2 regions of the Streptomyces sp. NPDC026301 genome follow, and region 1 is predicted to be linked to the other one. Evidence: riboswitches for the same ligand, from Rfam matches in the RefSeq annotation. Region 1 holds a riboswitch; the other holds the start of a gene.

Region 1 (7,766 bases):
CTGCAGCACCTCGATGGCGTCCCGGCGGCGGATGTAGTCCTCGTGCGCCGCGCGGTAGGCGGCGGCGAGCTCCGGGTCGGTGGCCAGCCGCTCGCTCATCTCCTTCATCACGCCGTTCGCCTCCAGCGTGCCGATCGCGGAGGCCGCGCGCGGGCAGGTGAGGTAGTACAGCGTGGGGAAGGGCGTGCCGTCCTCCAGGCGCGGGGCCGTCTCGACGACGTCGGGGTTGCCGCAGGGGCAGCGGTGCGCGATGGCGCGCAGGCCGCGCGGCGGGCGGCCCAGCTGCTCCCGGAACGCCGCGACGTCCGCGTCGGTGGGCTCGGTGGGCTCGGTCTGGGGAGGCGGCGTGTCCATGCAGGCTTCTCTTGTCGTCAGGGTTGAACGGTCGGCCGCCCCATCATCCCCCGGCGGCCCTGTGGCGCGCGTCGGCGGAGTCCAGGCCGGACCAGATGGCTTCGTACCAGGGGCGCTGCACGGCACTCCGGCCGGCCTGCGGCCGGCTCGCGCCGGTGCCGTCCACGACGGTGTAACCGGTCTCGCCCGGCAGCACGTAGTGCAGGTGGCGGCGGGCCTGCTGGCGTACGTAGGCGGGGTCCTGCCAGCGGGCCTTCTCCTGGCGCAGCCGCTGCACCGCCTCCCGGGCCGTCTCGGCCTCACGGCGCTGATCGGCGATGTCCGAGCGCTGGGAGACGTACGCCCTTATCGGATACGCGAGGGCCACGACCAGCGAGCACAGCACGAGCACGAGGAGCGCGGCGCGCCCGGTGAGCCGGCTGCGGCGGAACACGGTGGCCTCCCCTGGGTGGCTGCGTACGCGACGGCGTACGTACGTCCCCGGCAACGGTACGGGACCGCTGCCGGGGACGTACGGAGGTGGGGACCATCAGCCCCCGTAGGCCAGAACTCAGCCCTTGAAACGCGGGAAGGCGCTGCGGCCCGCGTACACCGCCGCGTCGTCGAGGATCTCCTCGATGCGCAGCAGCTGGTTGTACTTGGCCACGCGCTCGGAGCGGGCCGGGGCGCCGGTCTTGATCTGGCCGCAGTTGGTGGCGACGGCCAGGTCGGCGATGGTGACGTCCTCGGTCTCGCCGGAGCGGTGCGACATCATGCACTTGAAGCCGTTGCGCTGGGCCAGCTCGACGGCGTCCAGGGTCTCGGTCAGCGAACCGATCTGGTTGACCTTGACCAGGAGGGCGTTGGCCGAGTTCTCCTCGATGCCGCGGGCCAGGCGCTCGGGGTTGGTGACGAACAGGTCGTCGCCCACCAGCTGCACCTTGGTGCCGAGCTTCTCGGTGATGACGTTCCAGCCGGCCCAGTCGTCCTCGAAGAGCGGGTCCTCGATGGAGACGAGCGGGTACGAGGCGACGAGCTCCTCGTAGTACTCGGTCATCTCGGCGGCCGAGCGGCTCTTGCCCTCGAACTCGTACACGCCGTCCTTGTAGAACTCGGAGGCGGCGACGTCCAGCGCCAGCGCGATGTCCTGGCCGGGGGCGTAGCCGGCCTCCGTGATGGCCTCCAGGATGAGGTCGAGGGCCTCACGGTTGGAGCCGAGGTTCGGGGCGAAGCCGCCCTCGTCGCCCAGGCCGGTGGCCAGGCCCTTGTTCTTCAGGACCTTCTTGAGGGTGTGGTAGACCTCGGCGCCCCAGCGCAGCGCCTCGGAGAAGGACTCCGCGCCGATCGGGGCGATCATGAACTCCTGGATGTCCACGTTGGAGTCGGCGTGCGAGCCGCCGTTCAGGATGTTCATCATCGGGACGGGCAGGACGTGCGCGTTCGGGCCACCGAGGTAGCGGAACAGCGGCAGGTCGCTGGCCTCGGACGCGGCGTGCGCGACGGCCAGCGAGACGCCCAGGATCGCGTTGGCGCCCAGGGAGCCCTTGTTGTCGGTGGCGTCCAGGTCGAACATCGCCTGGTCGATGAGGCGCTGCTCGGTGGCGTCGTAGCCGACCAGCTCGGGGCCGATCTGCTCGATGACGGCCAGCACGGCCTTCTCGACGCCCTTGCCGAGGTAACGGTTCGGGTCGCCGTCACGCAGCTCGATGGCCTCGAAGGCGCCGGTGGAGGCGCCCGACGGCACGGCCGCGCGGCCGGTGCTGCCGTCGTCGAGGCCGACCTCGACCTCGACCGTGGGGTTGCCTCGCGAGTCGAGGATCTCGCGAGCTACGACGACGTCGATCGACGGCACGTTGTCTCCTTCGTGGGTTTCTGGAGTTCTGCAGCACGAGCCTAACGGCCCACGGCTCCTACGCCTGCCCCTAGCCCCGTCTGTGAGACGAAAAAGGACCCAAAGGCCCGCAATACGGGAGGTAGCGTCCGCATTTTGTAGCGGACGTACCGGGCAAAACGGTCCGTACGCATCTGAGCGGCGGCCCGCCCGGATGCCGGTGCACTGCCCCGCCGCGCCAACGCGAAAGCCCCGCCGTGGCGCGCTCGGGGGGACGCGTCGCGGCGGGGCGGTCTCACGGGGCGGCTCTCACGCCTGCCGGGTACCGGCTCGGACGTTGAGGTGCCGGCCTGTACCGGCTCAGACGTTGAGCTTCTGGCCGGGGAAGATCAGGTTCGGGTTGCCGCCGACGACCGACTTGTTCTTCGCGTAGACGGTCTTCCAGTCGGCGCCGTGCGCCTTGGCGATCTTGCCCAGGGTGTCGCCGGACTTCACGGTGTAGTTGCCGTGGCCGGTCACCGGCTTCGGGTCGGCCTTGGGCTGCACGGGCTGCGGCTGCGGCGCGGCCTGCTGCTTCGGGGCCTGCTGCTGCGGCGCGGCCTGCTGCTTCGGCGCCTCCTGCTTCGGGGCGGCCTGCTGCTGGACCTGGCCGGAGCCACCGGTGTTCACCTGCGCGGACGGGCCACCGGCGGTCAGGCCGCCGGCACCGGCGCAGCCCCAGGCACCCGGGCCCTGCATGGCGAGCAGCTTCTCGGCGGTGGCGATCTGCTGGTCCTTGGTGGCCAGGTCGGCGCGCGGGGCGTACTTGGTGCCACCCGCGGCGGCCCAGGAGCTGTTGTTGAACTGCAGGCCGCCGTAGTAGCCGTTGCCGGTGTTGATCGACCAGTTGCCACCGGACTCGCACTGGGCGACCTTGTCCCAGGTGGCGACCGAGGCGGCGTTGGCGGAACCGGCGGCCATCAGCGGGACGGCCACGGCGGCGCCTGCGACACCGGCGAGCGTGGCGACACGGACGGCCTTCGAGGGGCGGCGGTGCTTGCCCTTGAGCATGTTGTTCTCCCTCACCGACGCCTGCGAGGTGAGCTGTCGGGTTCGGGCTGTGAGTGGCCCGGCCGGATGCGCTGTCGCACATCCGGCTTCACCCCAAGCCGGCCGCTGCGTTTCCGCTGCGTACGGCACTTACCTTGGGTCCCCCGCTCCTGCCTACGGCGCTTGCGCGACGGTTGTCCGACCGATCACCGGCAGGATTCGGCGAATGATCGGCGGGCTCGCTTGGTGCGAGCGGTGAAGAACGTAAACACACACCCCTCGGCGGTTCAAACCACCTTTTCGCAGGACACTTTGCGGTTTTCGATCACCGGTGGCATCCGTTTGCGCAGGTCGAACACGGTATGGAAAGAACGGACAGGGCGGACGGAATACCTCGGGACGAGACCCATGTCTCACTTTCCCCAAATGGGGGCAACCATCCCGCACTTACGCCGTGCGGCCCGCGGTCACTGGCCGAGGTCGAGGCGCTGACCTGGCTGAATAAGGTCCGGATCAGCTCCGACGACACCCTCGTTGGCGTCGTAGAGGCCGGCCCACCCCTCGGCCAGCCCGTGCTCCTCCGCGATCGCGGAGAGGCTGTCGCCCGGCCGCACTGTGTACACGCCGTCGCCCTCCCCGGTACCGCGGTGGGCGTCACCGCCGCGCGAGGCGTGCCGCCCCTCGGGACGCCCGTCCTTGCCGTCGTCGGTACCGCCGCGGTGCCGGCCGGTACCGGGCGCGGAGGCGCCGCCGTCGGACGACGCGGGCGGCTCGGTGGCCCCCTCGGAGGGCTGCGCGGAGTCCGAGGGCTCGGTCGACGGAGCGGTCGACGGGTCGGTGGTGGGGTCGGCCGACGGGTCGGCGGTGGGCTGCTCGGAGGCGCCTTCGGAGGGCCGCGCGTCACCGGAGTCCGTGCCGTCGCCGGACGGCGTGGCGGAGGGCGTGGCCGACGGCTCGTCGGTGGCACCATCCGTGGCGCCGTCCGTGGCGCCGCCCGACGGCTGGGTGTCGCCGGAGTCGCTGCCGCTCGCGGAGCCGTCGTCGGAGGGCTGCGGCGCGGGCGTCTGCGTGCTGCCCGGGTCCACGTCGGGTATCAGCCCGTCCAGGTCGAGGCCGGCGTTCACCGAGCAGCTGGGCCAGGCATCCGGGCCGCGGTCGTTCAGTACCGACTCGGCGACCGCGATCTGCTGGGCGCGGCTGGCCAGGTCCGGACGCTCGGCGTAGGACTCGCCGCCGTAGTCCTTCCACATCTGCAGGGTCAGCTGCAGCCCGCCGTAGTAGCCGTTGCCGGAGTTGGCGCTCCAGGTGCCGCCGCTCTCGCACAGCGCGACGCGGTCCCAGGTGGCGGTGTCGGCGGCCTGGGCCCCGCCCGCCGTCAGCAGCGGCAGGGCCAGCCCGGCCCCCGTGACGGAGGCCGCCACCAGGAGGGCGGGAGCCTGACGGGGGCGGCGGTGTCTACCGTTGCCGGAGCGCATGCGAGTGCCTTTCGAGCGGCGGCTTGAGTTGTCGCACGCAAGGTAGCGGGGGCCCGGTCCGGTCTCAACCCGGTGTAGCGGAGATCACGCGTAGATCACGCTGCTGACGCCAGGTCAGTTCGTCTCGACCCGGGCACCCTTGGCGCATTCCGGTACGTCCGCGATTTCCCGTTCTGACGGGCCGTCGGAAGCGGGCGCCCGCCCCGCCCGGGACGATGCGCTATGCGCCTTTTGCGCGCCGGACGGCACGCCCTCCGGAACGACTTACTCCGCGCTTTCCGGAATAGCCGGATCCGCGTCTTGCGGAGCGATCGATTCCGGGCCTTGCGGGGTGGCTGGCTCCGCGCCTCTCGGGGTGGTCGGCTCCGCGCTTCCCCGTACGTCCGCCGCGCCCTCCGGCGTGAACTCCACCGGCAGCGCCCGCAGCCCGCGCATGATGAGGCCGCCGCGCCACCGCAGGTCATCGGGGGCGGCGGCCAGCCGGAGGTCGGGCAGCCGGGTCAGCAGGGTCGCCAGCGCGGCACGGCCTTCGAGGCGGGCGAGTGGCGCGCCCAGGCAGTAGTGGATGCCGTGCCCGTACCCGAGATGCTGGTTGTCGCGGCGCCCGAGATCCAGGGTGTCCGGCTCCTCGAACCGCTCCGGATCCCGGTCGGCGGCCGCCAGTACCACCAGTACCGGGTCCCCCGCGGCAATCGACTGCCCGCCGATCGTCAGCTGCTGCGTCGCGAACCGCCAGGTCGCCAGCTCCACCGGACCGTCATAGCGCAGCAGTTCCTCGATGCCGGTCGCGAGCAGCTCCTCGTCGCCCGCGGCCAGCGCGGCCTGCAGCCGCGCCCGCTGCTCCGGGTTGCGCAGCAGCGCGTACGTACCGTTCCCGATCAGATTGACCGTCGTCTCGAACCCGGCGAACAGGAGGATGAAGGCCATCGCCGCGGCTTCGTTCTCGGTGAGGTGCTCGCCGTGGTCGGAGGCGCGGATAAGGGCCGAGATCAGGTCCTCGTCCTCGGACTCCACCGCCGCCAGCGACTCCCGCTTGCGGTGGATCAGATCGGCCAGATATGCCCGCATCTTCTTCACCGACCGGGCGACCCCGCCCCGCGGCCCGCCGCCGTGCCGGATCATCATCCCGGCCCAGTCCCGGAAGTCGTCCTGGTCCTCGCGCGGCACGCCCAGCAGGTCGCAGATCGCGTAGATGGGGAGCGGGAAGGCGAACTCGTGGATGAGGTCGGCCTCGCCGCGCCCGGCGAAGCCGTCGATCAGCTGGTCGGTCAGCTCCTGTACGCGCGGCGCGAAGCGCGCCACCGTACGCGGCGTGAACGCCTTGGAGACGAGGCGGCGCAACCGGGTGTGGTCCGGCGGGTCGATGTTGAGCAGGTGCGTCATCAGGTTCGCGCTGCGCTCGCCGGGGATGCCGACCTTGCCCTTGCCGTGCGCGGCCTCGCTGTGGTGCTGGGGGTTCTTGGAGAGCCGCGGGTCGGCCAGCGCCTCGCGCGCGTCCGCGTACCGGGTGACCAGCCACGCCTCGACCCCGCTGGGCAGTTCCGTCCTGCGCACCGGCGCGTGCTCCCGCATCCAGGCGTACGCGGGGTACGGATCGGCGGCGAACTCCCAGGTGAAGAGTTCAGGGCAGGCGGAAGCGGTGGTGTCGTGCACCCCTCGACCGTAACCGGTTTTCCACAGGGCCCGGTCACTGTCAGTGGCGGGCAGTAGCGTCTGTGAGAGTGCGGTGGAGGTGGGGGAGGGGGCTTTCGCCGTTGTCCTCGATGGTTTGTGGGCGGGGAGTCTCCGAGTCTCTGTGGACGGGGGGCCTCCGAGTCTCTGTGGTCGGGGAGTCCCCGACTCTCTGCGGACGGGGAGAGGGAGGGGCCCTGCCAGGAAACGGCTGGACGGGAGCGGCCCCGCCAGGAAACGGCTAGACAGCAGGGCCCCCGCCACCGAAACGGCTAGACCGCTCGCTCCGCCGCCACGATCGCGTCCCGGTATGTACGGGCCGCGGCCCGCAGCGCCGTCTCCGGGTCGGTGCCCTCCGCCTGGGCCCGTACGGCCAGCGCCAGCAGCTCGTACCCGATGCCCTCGCCCGCGACCGGCACGTCGAGGCCGGCCGTACGGGCCCGGGAGGCCAGCTTCGCGGCCAGTGCCAGGGCCGGCTGCCCCAGCGGCACGCCCTCCGTCACCGACTCGCGCTGCTTCTCGATGGCCTTCGTCCGCAGCCAGTGCGCCTTGACGTCCTCCGGCGTCGCCGCCTCCTCGTCACCGAAGACGTGCGGGTGCCGGTGGATCAGCTTGTCGACAATGCCGCCCGCGACGTCGTCGATCGAGAACGGCTCGTCGGGGTCGTCCTGGGCGATCCGGGAGTGGAAGACGACCTGGAGCAGGACGTCGCCCAGCTCCTCGGCGAGCGCCTCCCGGTCGCCCTCCTCGATCGCCTCGACCAGTTCGTACGCCTCTTCCAGGCCGTACTTCGCCAGGTCCTCGTGGGTACGGATGCCGCTCCACGGGCACGCGACGCGGATCTGGTCCATGACCTGTACGAGGTCCAGCAGCCGGGCGCCCGGCAGATCGTACGAACCGGGCAGCAGCTCCAGGTCGGGCATGGCCTCGCGGCCCGACCCGGCGAGCCGGGCCAGCCCGTCGGTCAGCGCGCTCTCGCCGTCGGCGGAGGTCAGCACGACCGCCGTACGGCCGCCGGCCACGCAGTGGTCGACCAACTCGCGGGCGGTGGGCTCCGCGATCTCGACCGCGATGCCCGCCTCGGCGAGGTACGGCAGCTGCGGGTGGTCCGGGTCGGTGCACAGCACGCGGTCGGCGCCGCGCAGCGTCTGCCACGCGGGCCAGGACAGCAGGCCGGGTGCGACCCGGTGGCTGGTGGTGAGCAGGACCAGGCGGCCGGTGGCGGAAGCGTTCACCCGTCGAACGTAACGCACGGCGGTCGCGGAACGGGCGGCAGGCCGCCCCATACGGCGGGCGCCTCACGGGCGGCGGACGCCTCACGGGCGGCGGACGCCTCACGGGCGGCGGACGCCTGACGGGCGGCAGGCCGGGCGCATGCCGTACCTGCCGCCCGTCCCGGCATCACACCCGCTGCTTCTGCTCCGTCC
Region 2 (7,766 bases), on a different contig from region 1:
CGGCGATGTCGCGCAGCGGGCCCTCGTACGTGTCGCGGGAGACGAGGTTGTAGTGCGGCTGGAGGGCGACGTACTTGGCCAGGCCCTCGCGTTCGGAGAATTCGAGTGAGGCCTGGAGCCGCTCGGGCGAGATGTTGGAGGCGCCGATCTCGCGGACCTTGCCGGCCTTCACCAGGTCGTCGAGGGTGGAGATGATCTCGGAGACCTCGACGGACTCGTCGTCGTAGTGGGTGTAGTAGAGGTCGATGTGATCGGTGCGGAGGCGGGTCAGGGACTCGTCGACGGCCGCCTTGATGTTGGCGGCGGACAGGCCCTTGCGGTCGGGGAGGGCGCCGACCTTCGTGGCGATGACGAGGTCGGAGCGGTTGCCGCGGGCGGTGTGCCAGTCGCCGATGATCGTCTCGGATTCGCCGCCCTTGTTGCCGGGGGCGAAGACGGAGTAGGCGTCGGCCGTGTCGATGAAGTTGCCGCCGGCCCCGGTGAACGCGTCCAGCACCTCGAAGGACGTCGCCACGTCGGCGGTCCAGCCGAAGACGTTGCCGCCGAGGGAGAGGGGGGAGACCGTGAGCGAGCCCAGGGGCTTGGTGGCGGCGACGGGGACGGGGCCGTGGCCGGGCGTGGGGGCGGAAGAAGCGGAAGACGTGGACATGTGAGCGTCAGCGGGGTTGGGAGGCGGAGTTATTCCGGGACGTGACGGGGCGTCACTCGAATGCCGACTGCCTGCCGCCCTAGCGGTTACTGAGCGGGGACGGTGCCTCCTGGACCGTCCAGCCGTTGCCGTCGGGGTCCTTGAAGAACATGAAGGAGTTCCACGTCTCGCCGCGGCCTTCGGCCCAGCCCTCGGCGCCGAGATGCTGTACCGGACCGACCTCCACCCCGCGCCGTACCAGCTCCGCGTGGGCCGCTTCGATGTCCACCACGCACAGCTGCAGGCCCTGGAGCGAGCCCGGGGCCATGGCGGACTGGCCGGGTGCCGGCGGCAGGCCCTGGATGAGGGCGATCGAGCAGCGCGAACCGGGCGGGGTCAGCTGGATGATCCGTACCCCTTCGGCGACTTGCGAGTCCACGTCGGCCTTGAAGCCGCACTGTTCTTCGTAGAAGCGCTTCGCACGGTCCTGGTCGGTGACGGGGACGGTGACAACTTCGAGGGTCCACTCCACTGGGGCCGTCCTTGGCTCGGCGCCGTTCTTCTTGGGGCGCGGTGGCGGGGGCCCGTTCATTCTGCGGGAGCGGGATGGGTTGCGCTCGCCGGACGGCCGAAGATACGCCCGGCGGCCCGATGGCCCCCGCGGTGTGCGGGTGGCCATCAGGGCCGCCGTGGTGTGCGGGCCCGCGCTACGCGGAGACCCGGCCGTCGGCCACCGCCTCTCCCCTCCTGCTAGTACGCCCGGTTCCCGGTCGCGGCGGAGCGGGGCGCACGAGGCGGCGGCGACGGCGGACAAGTGCCCCGGACGGGCGGACGGAAGCCCGGCGGGCGGAGGATGGCCCGAAGGCGCGCCCGAAGACGACCCCGAAGGCGACCCCGGAGAGCGGGCGTTCTCAGACCTTCACGCCATCGTCGTCATCAGACGTCGTCATCAGACGTCGTCGTCAGGCGTCGTCGTCAGGCGTCGTCGTCAGGCGTCGTCGTCAGACCTTCAGCCCGTGGTCGCGCAGCCACGGCATCGGGTCGACCGGCGTGTCCGGGCTCGGGCGGACCTCCAGGTGGAGGTGCGGGCCCGTGACATTGCCAGTGGCGCCGACCCGGCCGATGACGTCGCCGGCGTTCACCTTGCCCGAGGTCTTCACCATCGAGGAGAGGTGGCAGTACCAGAGCTCGGTGCCGTCGTCGAGGGTGACGACGATGCGGTAGCCGTACGAGCCCGCCCAGCCGGCCTGCGTGATCGTGCCGCCGTGCACGGCCTTGGCCGGGGTACCGGTCGGGGCGGCGAAGTCCAGCCCTGTGTGGTCGGCGGCCCAGCGGTCGCCGCCCTGTCCGAAGGTGGCGGTGATGGTGAAAGAGGAGACCGGGAGGGTGTAGCTCTTGGCCAGTTCGGCGAGCTCGGCGGCGCGGGCGGCGGCCGCCTTCTTGCGCGCCTCTTCCTCGGCCTTGGCCTTGGCTTCCGCCGCGGCCTTCTTCTTCGCGCTCTCGGCGTGCTTCTGGCGCTCGGCCGCGTCCGCCTCGGCCTGCTGGACCGCGGCCTGTTCGGCGGTCTCGCGGGCCTCCTGGTCGGCGGAGCTCTGCGCCTGTTCGGCCTGCTCCAGGATGCGGGCGCGGAGCGCCTCGCCGCCGCCCTGCGCGGACTCGCCGCCGCCCGCCCGGGTGAACGGGCCGCCCTGCGCACCGTCCGCGCCCGTACCGGAGGAGTCGTGGGAGACCAGACCGCCGATGCCCGGCAGGCTCTCCGCCGCGGGGAGTTTCTCGGATACGTGTTCGGCCATGCTGCCCAGGTCGGGCATGGATATGGAGACCTGCGGCTTGCCCTGCGCGGAGGCCATGCCGCCCGCGCCGACCGCCGCGATGACGCCGACGCCCAGGACCGTACTGCTGCGGGCGAGGCCGCCGCCGCGCTGCTTGGCCACGCGGTGCCGGCCGCGTACGGGGCGTACGGACTCCTCGGTGGGGTTCCACTCCTCCCACGGGCCGCCCGCCGCACCCGGATCGCTCACGGCGGGGAAGGTGGCGGTGTCGGCGGGCGCCGGCTCGGCGTGCGTCCTGGGGGACTCGTGGGTGCCGTGCGCCGCGTACGCATCGTGGGTGCGGTACGAGTCGTGCGCGAGGTGCGGGGACCCGGGAGACGGGTCGGGGGCAGGCTTGTTGGACGCCACGGGGGCGCACTCCTTTCCTTCCTTCTCGCCTACCGGGTTAGCTGACGGGTTCGGAGCAGGAAGGTCTCCTACGGGCGGCTCCGGGGGGAGTCGTCCGATTCACCCCAAGGTGGTGGTTCCCCGGTTCCCTGGGCAGGTGGTGCGGTGGTGAAGTGCGCTTATGGGATTCGGCGTCGGCCGCGCGGTGCCGCCTCTTGCGACGGCTGGTCCGACCGCGCTGCGTTATCGGACAGTAATGGACGGGACGGCCGGATTCCAAGCGTTCCCCGGAATCCGTACGCCCGCTGAGCTGGACTTATGCCACCAGTCATGACCAAATGGGGGCGAGTTGACCGGGCATCGGAAACCCGTAGCGGACTGATCGTTTGTCAGTTGTTATGCGGAGGGGTGCGCAGCGATTACGTACAGTGAGAGCAGTAACGTCTGATCATGGTCGTCAACAGCGCGCAGGCAGTGGCGGATCGGTACGCGGAGTTCTCGTGGCAGCAGGCGCGGGGCGAGTCCGAAGCGCATGAGGAGCTGACCGCCCGCATCAGCCAGGACCCGGAATTCTGCGACTTCCTGGGCGCCTCCCTGCCGCCCGGCAACAAGCAGCAGCCCAATCTCCTGCTCGCCGCCGTCCGTTACCTCGACGGCCCGCACGCCGACCAGGGGCCGCGCGGCGACTTCGCGTACCGCACGTGGCGCGAGTGGACGATCCGGCACTGGGACGACGTACGCGACGTCATGATGCGGCGGCTCACGCAGACCAACGAACCCGCGCGCTGCGCCACACTGCTGCCGCTCCTCGCCCGGCTCCCCCAGCCGCTCGCGCTCCTGGAGGTCGGCGCGTCGGCCGGGCTGTGCCTGCACCCGGACCGGTACCGCTATCGCTACGACGACGGACCGGAGTTCGGCGCTCCGGACAGCCCGGTCGTCTTTTCCTGCCGTACGTCCCCGGGCACGCCGGTACCGACCGGGCTGCCCCGGATCGCCTGGCGGGCGGGGATCGACCTGAACCCGCTCGACGTGGCCGACGCCGACGACGTGCGCTGGCTCCAGGCGCTGATCTGGCCCGGGTCGACGCCCGATGCGGCGGAACGTCAGCGGCGTCAGCGCGACGCCATCGAGGCCGTACGGCAGGCACCGCCGGCTCCGCTCGTGCGCGGCGACCTCCTGGACGAGCTGCCCGCGCTGGCCGCGCGGGCGCCGCGCGACGCGACGCTGGTGGTCTTCCACACGGCCGTGCTGACGTATCTGCCGCTGGAGCGCCGCGAGGAGTTCGCCCGGGTCGTACGGTCGGTCCTGGTGGACCGGGCCGGGCACTGGGTCTCCAACGAGCACCACAGCGTGCTGCCGTGGCTGCCCGGACCGCGCCCCGCCGACGCGCACCAGCTCACCCTCGCGCTCGACGGCCACCCGGTCGCCCTCACGGGCCAGCACGGACAGAGCGTGCAGTGGCTGGAGGAGGCACCGTCCCTACCCCTCCGGTCTTCGTAGCGCCAGCAGGGCCATGTCGTCCGCCGTCTCCCCTCCCGTGTGCCGTGCCACGTCGTCCACCAGGGCGTCCAGCAGCGCGTCGGGACCGGTGAACAGCCGGCCGGCCAGCCGGACCGCCGGCTGGTAGAACACGCCCCCGCTGTCCCGCGCCTCGGTCACCCCGTCGGTGAACAGCAGCAGCATCGCGCCGGGCGGGAAATCGGCCTGGTCGGCCCGGTCCGGCCAGCCCGCGACCTCGCTCAGCCCGAGCGGCAGCGCCGGGGCCCGCGGCTCCAGCTCGCGCAGCGTGCCGTCCGCGCACAGCAGCAGCGGCGCCGGATGGCCGCGGTTCAGCACCCGCAGCACGCCGCGATGCTCGGACGGCACCTCGGCGAGCACCGCCGTGGTGAACCCCTCGAACTGGTCCAGCCCCGCCCGCCGGCTCCCCTCGCGCTGCAGCGCCCGCTCCAGCCGCCCCGCCACCGCCTCCAGCGTGGCCTCCTGCTCCGCGGCCTCCCGGAAGGCGCCGATGACGATCACGGCGGCCTCCACCGCCTCCAGGCCCTTGCCCCGCACGTCGCCGACGATGAGCCGTACGCCGTGCGGGGTGTCCTGCACGGCGTACAGATCGCCCCCGATACGGGCATCCGCCTGCGCCGCTTCGTACCGCGCGGCGACGTCGAGCCCGCTGATGCGGTCCGGCGGCAGCGGCAGTACGGCCCGCTGGGCGGCCTCCGCCACGTCGCGCACGGAGGCGAGCCGGGCGTCGGTCATCCGCACGGCCCTGTTGATACCGAGCGCCAGGAGGGCGACGACCAGGACCGTCACCGCTTCGGTGTACGACTCGTAGCCGCCGGTCCGGCCGTGGAAGACGGCCACGCCCAGCTCCGCCAGTACGGACAGGACGCTGACCAGCGCCGTGTTCCGCAGCGAGTACAGCGGCGCGGCGACCAGCGGCGCCGCCGAGAAGAACGGCGCGGCGGTGTACCGGGTCGGCGTCAGGAGGTCGAAGGCCAGCCCGCCGATCAGGAGCACAGCGGGCAGCCAGCAGACCAGCCGGCGGCTGACCGGCGACAGCCCGTCCCGACGGGCCCGCCGCTCCCGGTCGCCCGGCACGCCCACTCTGCCTCGCCCCATCCGCACCGGCCTCCTTCCCCCACCGCTCTCCGTACCGCCGTACCGCCGTCCCAGGGTGTCCGCCGCGGCACCGCGCGGCGACTCTTCGAGGGCCGGACGGGTCACGGTCACGGTCACGACCACGAGCCCCCTCCGGATGCCACCGATGCGTTCGGATACCTCTGGATGTGTCTGGACACTCTTTCAACTCCTGACCGGCGTACAGGCGTTCCCGGCCGGCGGAAGATCCGCGGAAGAAGGGTGTGCGCAGCTGCGGCGCGCGCCCATCCATCACGGGCGCGCCCCGACCATCACGGGCGCGCCCCGGCCTTCCGCCGGGCAGCCGGAGCCGGGTTCAACGCCCGCGTCGGACAGCAGTGAGGCCGTCGTCCATACCGCTCTCCAGGCCCTTGCGGAAGGCTGCCTCGTACGCCGCTTCGCCAAGGGCTCGCCGGGCGCGGTCCTCGCAGGACCGGCGAACGGCGGCGAGTCCCGGCGAATCCATCTGCGCGCTGCCGACGACCTGCCAGACCTGCTGGCCAAGGCCCAGCAGCCACGCCGACTGCTCCCCGTCGCCGTCGGCCAGGACCGCCGAAGCCAGCGCGTCCAGGGCCACCGCGGTTCCCGTGGTGTTGTGGAGCGCCCAGTGCCCCCTCATCGCCTGGCGGGCATGGCCCGTCGCCGAGTGCGGGTCTCCCTGCGCGAGGTCCACCAACGCCCGCATGTAGTCCGCGTAGGCACACACCCAGCGCTCGCCGTATCGCCGGCATTCCGCCCGCAGCTCATCGGCCACGACCCGGGCGTGGGCGAACTCCTTCATCAGCACGTGGGTGAACAGGCGGCACAGGCGGACCTGGAGCTCGGCGATCTCGTAGCGTGCCTCCCGGACGCGTCGGTGCAGGACTCCGTCGAGTACCTCGGCCGCGCGGACAAGCTCTCCCCTCATCGCAAGGCTCATCCCCAGGACCCCGGCACCGGCGGCGACAGCTCCGGTGTCCTCCTGGCCCGGCTGCAACGCGGCGGCCGCACAGGCCGCTCCGCAGCGGCCCGCCGCCTCCAGGTCTCCTTGGGAGAAGGCGATGGATCCGCGGGCGAAGAGCGCCCAGGTCCGCGCCGGGCCGGGCTCGGGTTCCGGATCGAGTACCAGGTCCAGGTACCGCTGTCCGTCCCGGCTGAACCCGCAGTAGCGCCAGAGGAAACCCAGACACCCGGCCATCTCCACGGCGGTGTGGCGTTCCTGTCCGGTCAGGCAGAAGTCCATGGCGGCCCGCATGTTGGCGTGCTCGGCGATGACGCGCTCGCACCACAGCACCTGGTCGGGCCCGACCCACTCGTCGCAGCCCCGCCGTGCCACACGCAGGTAGTGATCACGGTGCCGACGGCGCGTCTGCCGCTCCTCGTCCAGCTCGTGCAGCCACTGCCCGCCGTACTCGCGGACGGTGTCGAGCATCGCGTACCGGGGGCCGTGCGGGGTCTCCGTACGCTGCAGGACGGACTTGTCCACCAGGCGGGACAGGAGCTCCGGCACCTGGTGACCGCTGAGCGGACCCCCTTCGCAAACCCGTTCGGCCGCCTCCTGCTCAAAACCGCCGGCGAACACCGAGAGCCGGGCCCACGCCAGCCGCTCCAGCGGGGCACACAGCTCGTGGCTCCAGCCGATCGTGGTGCGCAGCGCCAGGTGCCTGCGCTCGCCCTCGCCGTGCCACGGGTCGGGGGAGGTCAGGGTCTCGAAGCGGGCGTGCAACCGCTCACGGAGCCGGTCCAGGGGCATCTCCGGCAGCCGGGCGGCAGCGAGTTCGATGGCGAGGGGAATGCCTTCCAGGCGTGCGCAGATCTCGGCCACCGCCGCGCCGTCCCCCGCCGCGAGGACCGTACCGGGTGCGGCTTCGGCGGCGCGCTCCATGAACAGCACCGTCGCATCGGACAGCACCGTCGCATCGGACAGCACCGCAGCGTCGGACAGCACCACCGCATCGGACAGCACCGCAGCATCGGGCGGTACCGACCCGTGGGAGCTTCCCGCCGTACTGACGGGCAGCGGCGGTACGGCCATCACGCGCTCCCCCTGGGCCTTGAGGGGGCAGCGGCTGGTGGCCAGGAAGTGCGCCCCGGGAGCCGCGGCCAGCAGCGCCTCGACGAAGTCGGCGCACCCGGCGGCCAGGTGTTCGCAACAGTCCAGGATCAACAGCAGCCGCTTGTCGGCCAGCCATTCGGCCACCACCTCGATCGCCGGCCGCGTGGTCTGGTCGGCCAGCCGCAGCACTTCATACACAGCGAGCGGAATCGAGGTCGCCTCGTGCAGCGGTGAAAGTTCGACCAGCCGTACCCCGTCGGGGAAGGCGTCCCGCATCTCGGCCGCGGCGCGCTTGGCCAAGCGGGTCTTG

Evidence for each region. A riboswitch is a leader RNA that binds a small molecule or an ion and turns the genes downstream of it on or off. The one in region 1 is predicted to bind cyclic di-AMP.
Region 2: another riboswitch for cyclic di-AMP. It lies ahead of ACZ4MH_RS26795 (M23 family metallopeptidase); the one in region 1 lies ahead of ACZ4MH_RS15440 (transglycosylase family protein).

The regions. Positions count from the first base shown of each region.
Region 1 is NZ_JBVHPN010000008.1:28,229-35,994, forward strand. It holds gene ACZ4MH_RS15425 (DUF501 domain-containing protein) at 1-354, opposite strand, end outside; gene ACZ4MH_RS15430 (FtsB family cell division protein) at 398-787, opposite strand; gene eno (phosphopyruvate hydratase) at 905-2,185, opposite strand; gene ACZ4MH_RS15440 (transglycosylase family protein) at 2,525-3,214, opposite strand; cyclic di-AMP (ydaO/yuaA leader) riboswitch at 3,218-3,385, opposite strand; gene ACZ4MH_RS15445 (transglycosylase family protein) at 3,661-4,614, opposite strand; gene ACZ4MH_RS15450 (cytochrome P450 family protein) at 4,933-6,321, opposite strand; gene ACZ4MH_RS15455 (nucleoside triphosphate pyrophosphohydrolase) at 6,612-7,574, opposite strand; gene ACZ4MH_RS15460 (SurA N-terminal domain-containing protein) at 7,741-7,766, opposite strand, start outside.
Region 2 is NZ_JBVHPN010000017.1:20,430-28,195, forward strand. It holds gene ACZ4MH_RS26785 (aldo/keto reductase) at 1-649, opposite strand, end outside; gene ACZ4MH_RS26790 (VOC family protein) at 729-1,160, opposite strand; gene ACZ4MH_RS26795 (M23 family metallopeptidase) at 1,630-2,808, opposite strand; cyclic di-AMP (ydaO/yuaA leader) riboswitch at 2,820-2,962, opposite strand; gene ACZ4MH_RS26800 (DUF2332 domain-containing protein) at 3,238-4,287, shown strand; gene ACZ4MH_RS26805 (PP2C family protein-serine/threonine phosphatase) at 4,267-5,403, opposite strand; gene ACZ4MH_RS26810 (ATP-binding protein) at 5,738-7,766, opposite strand, start outside.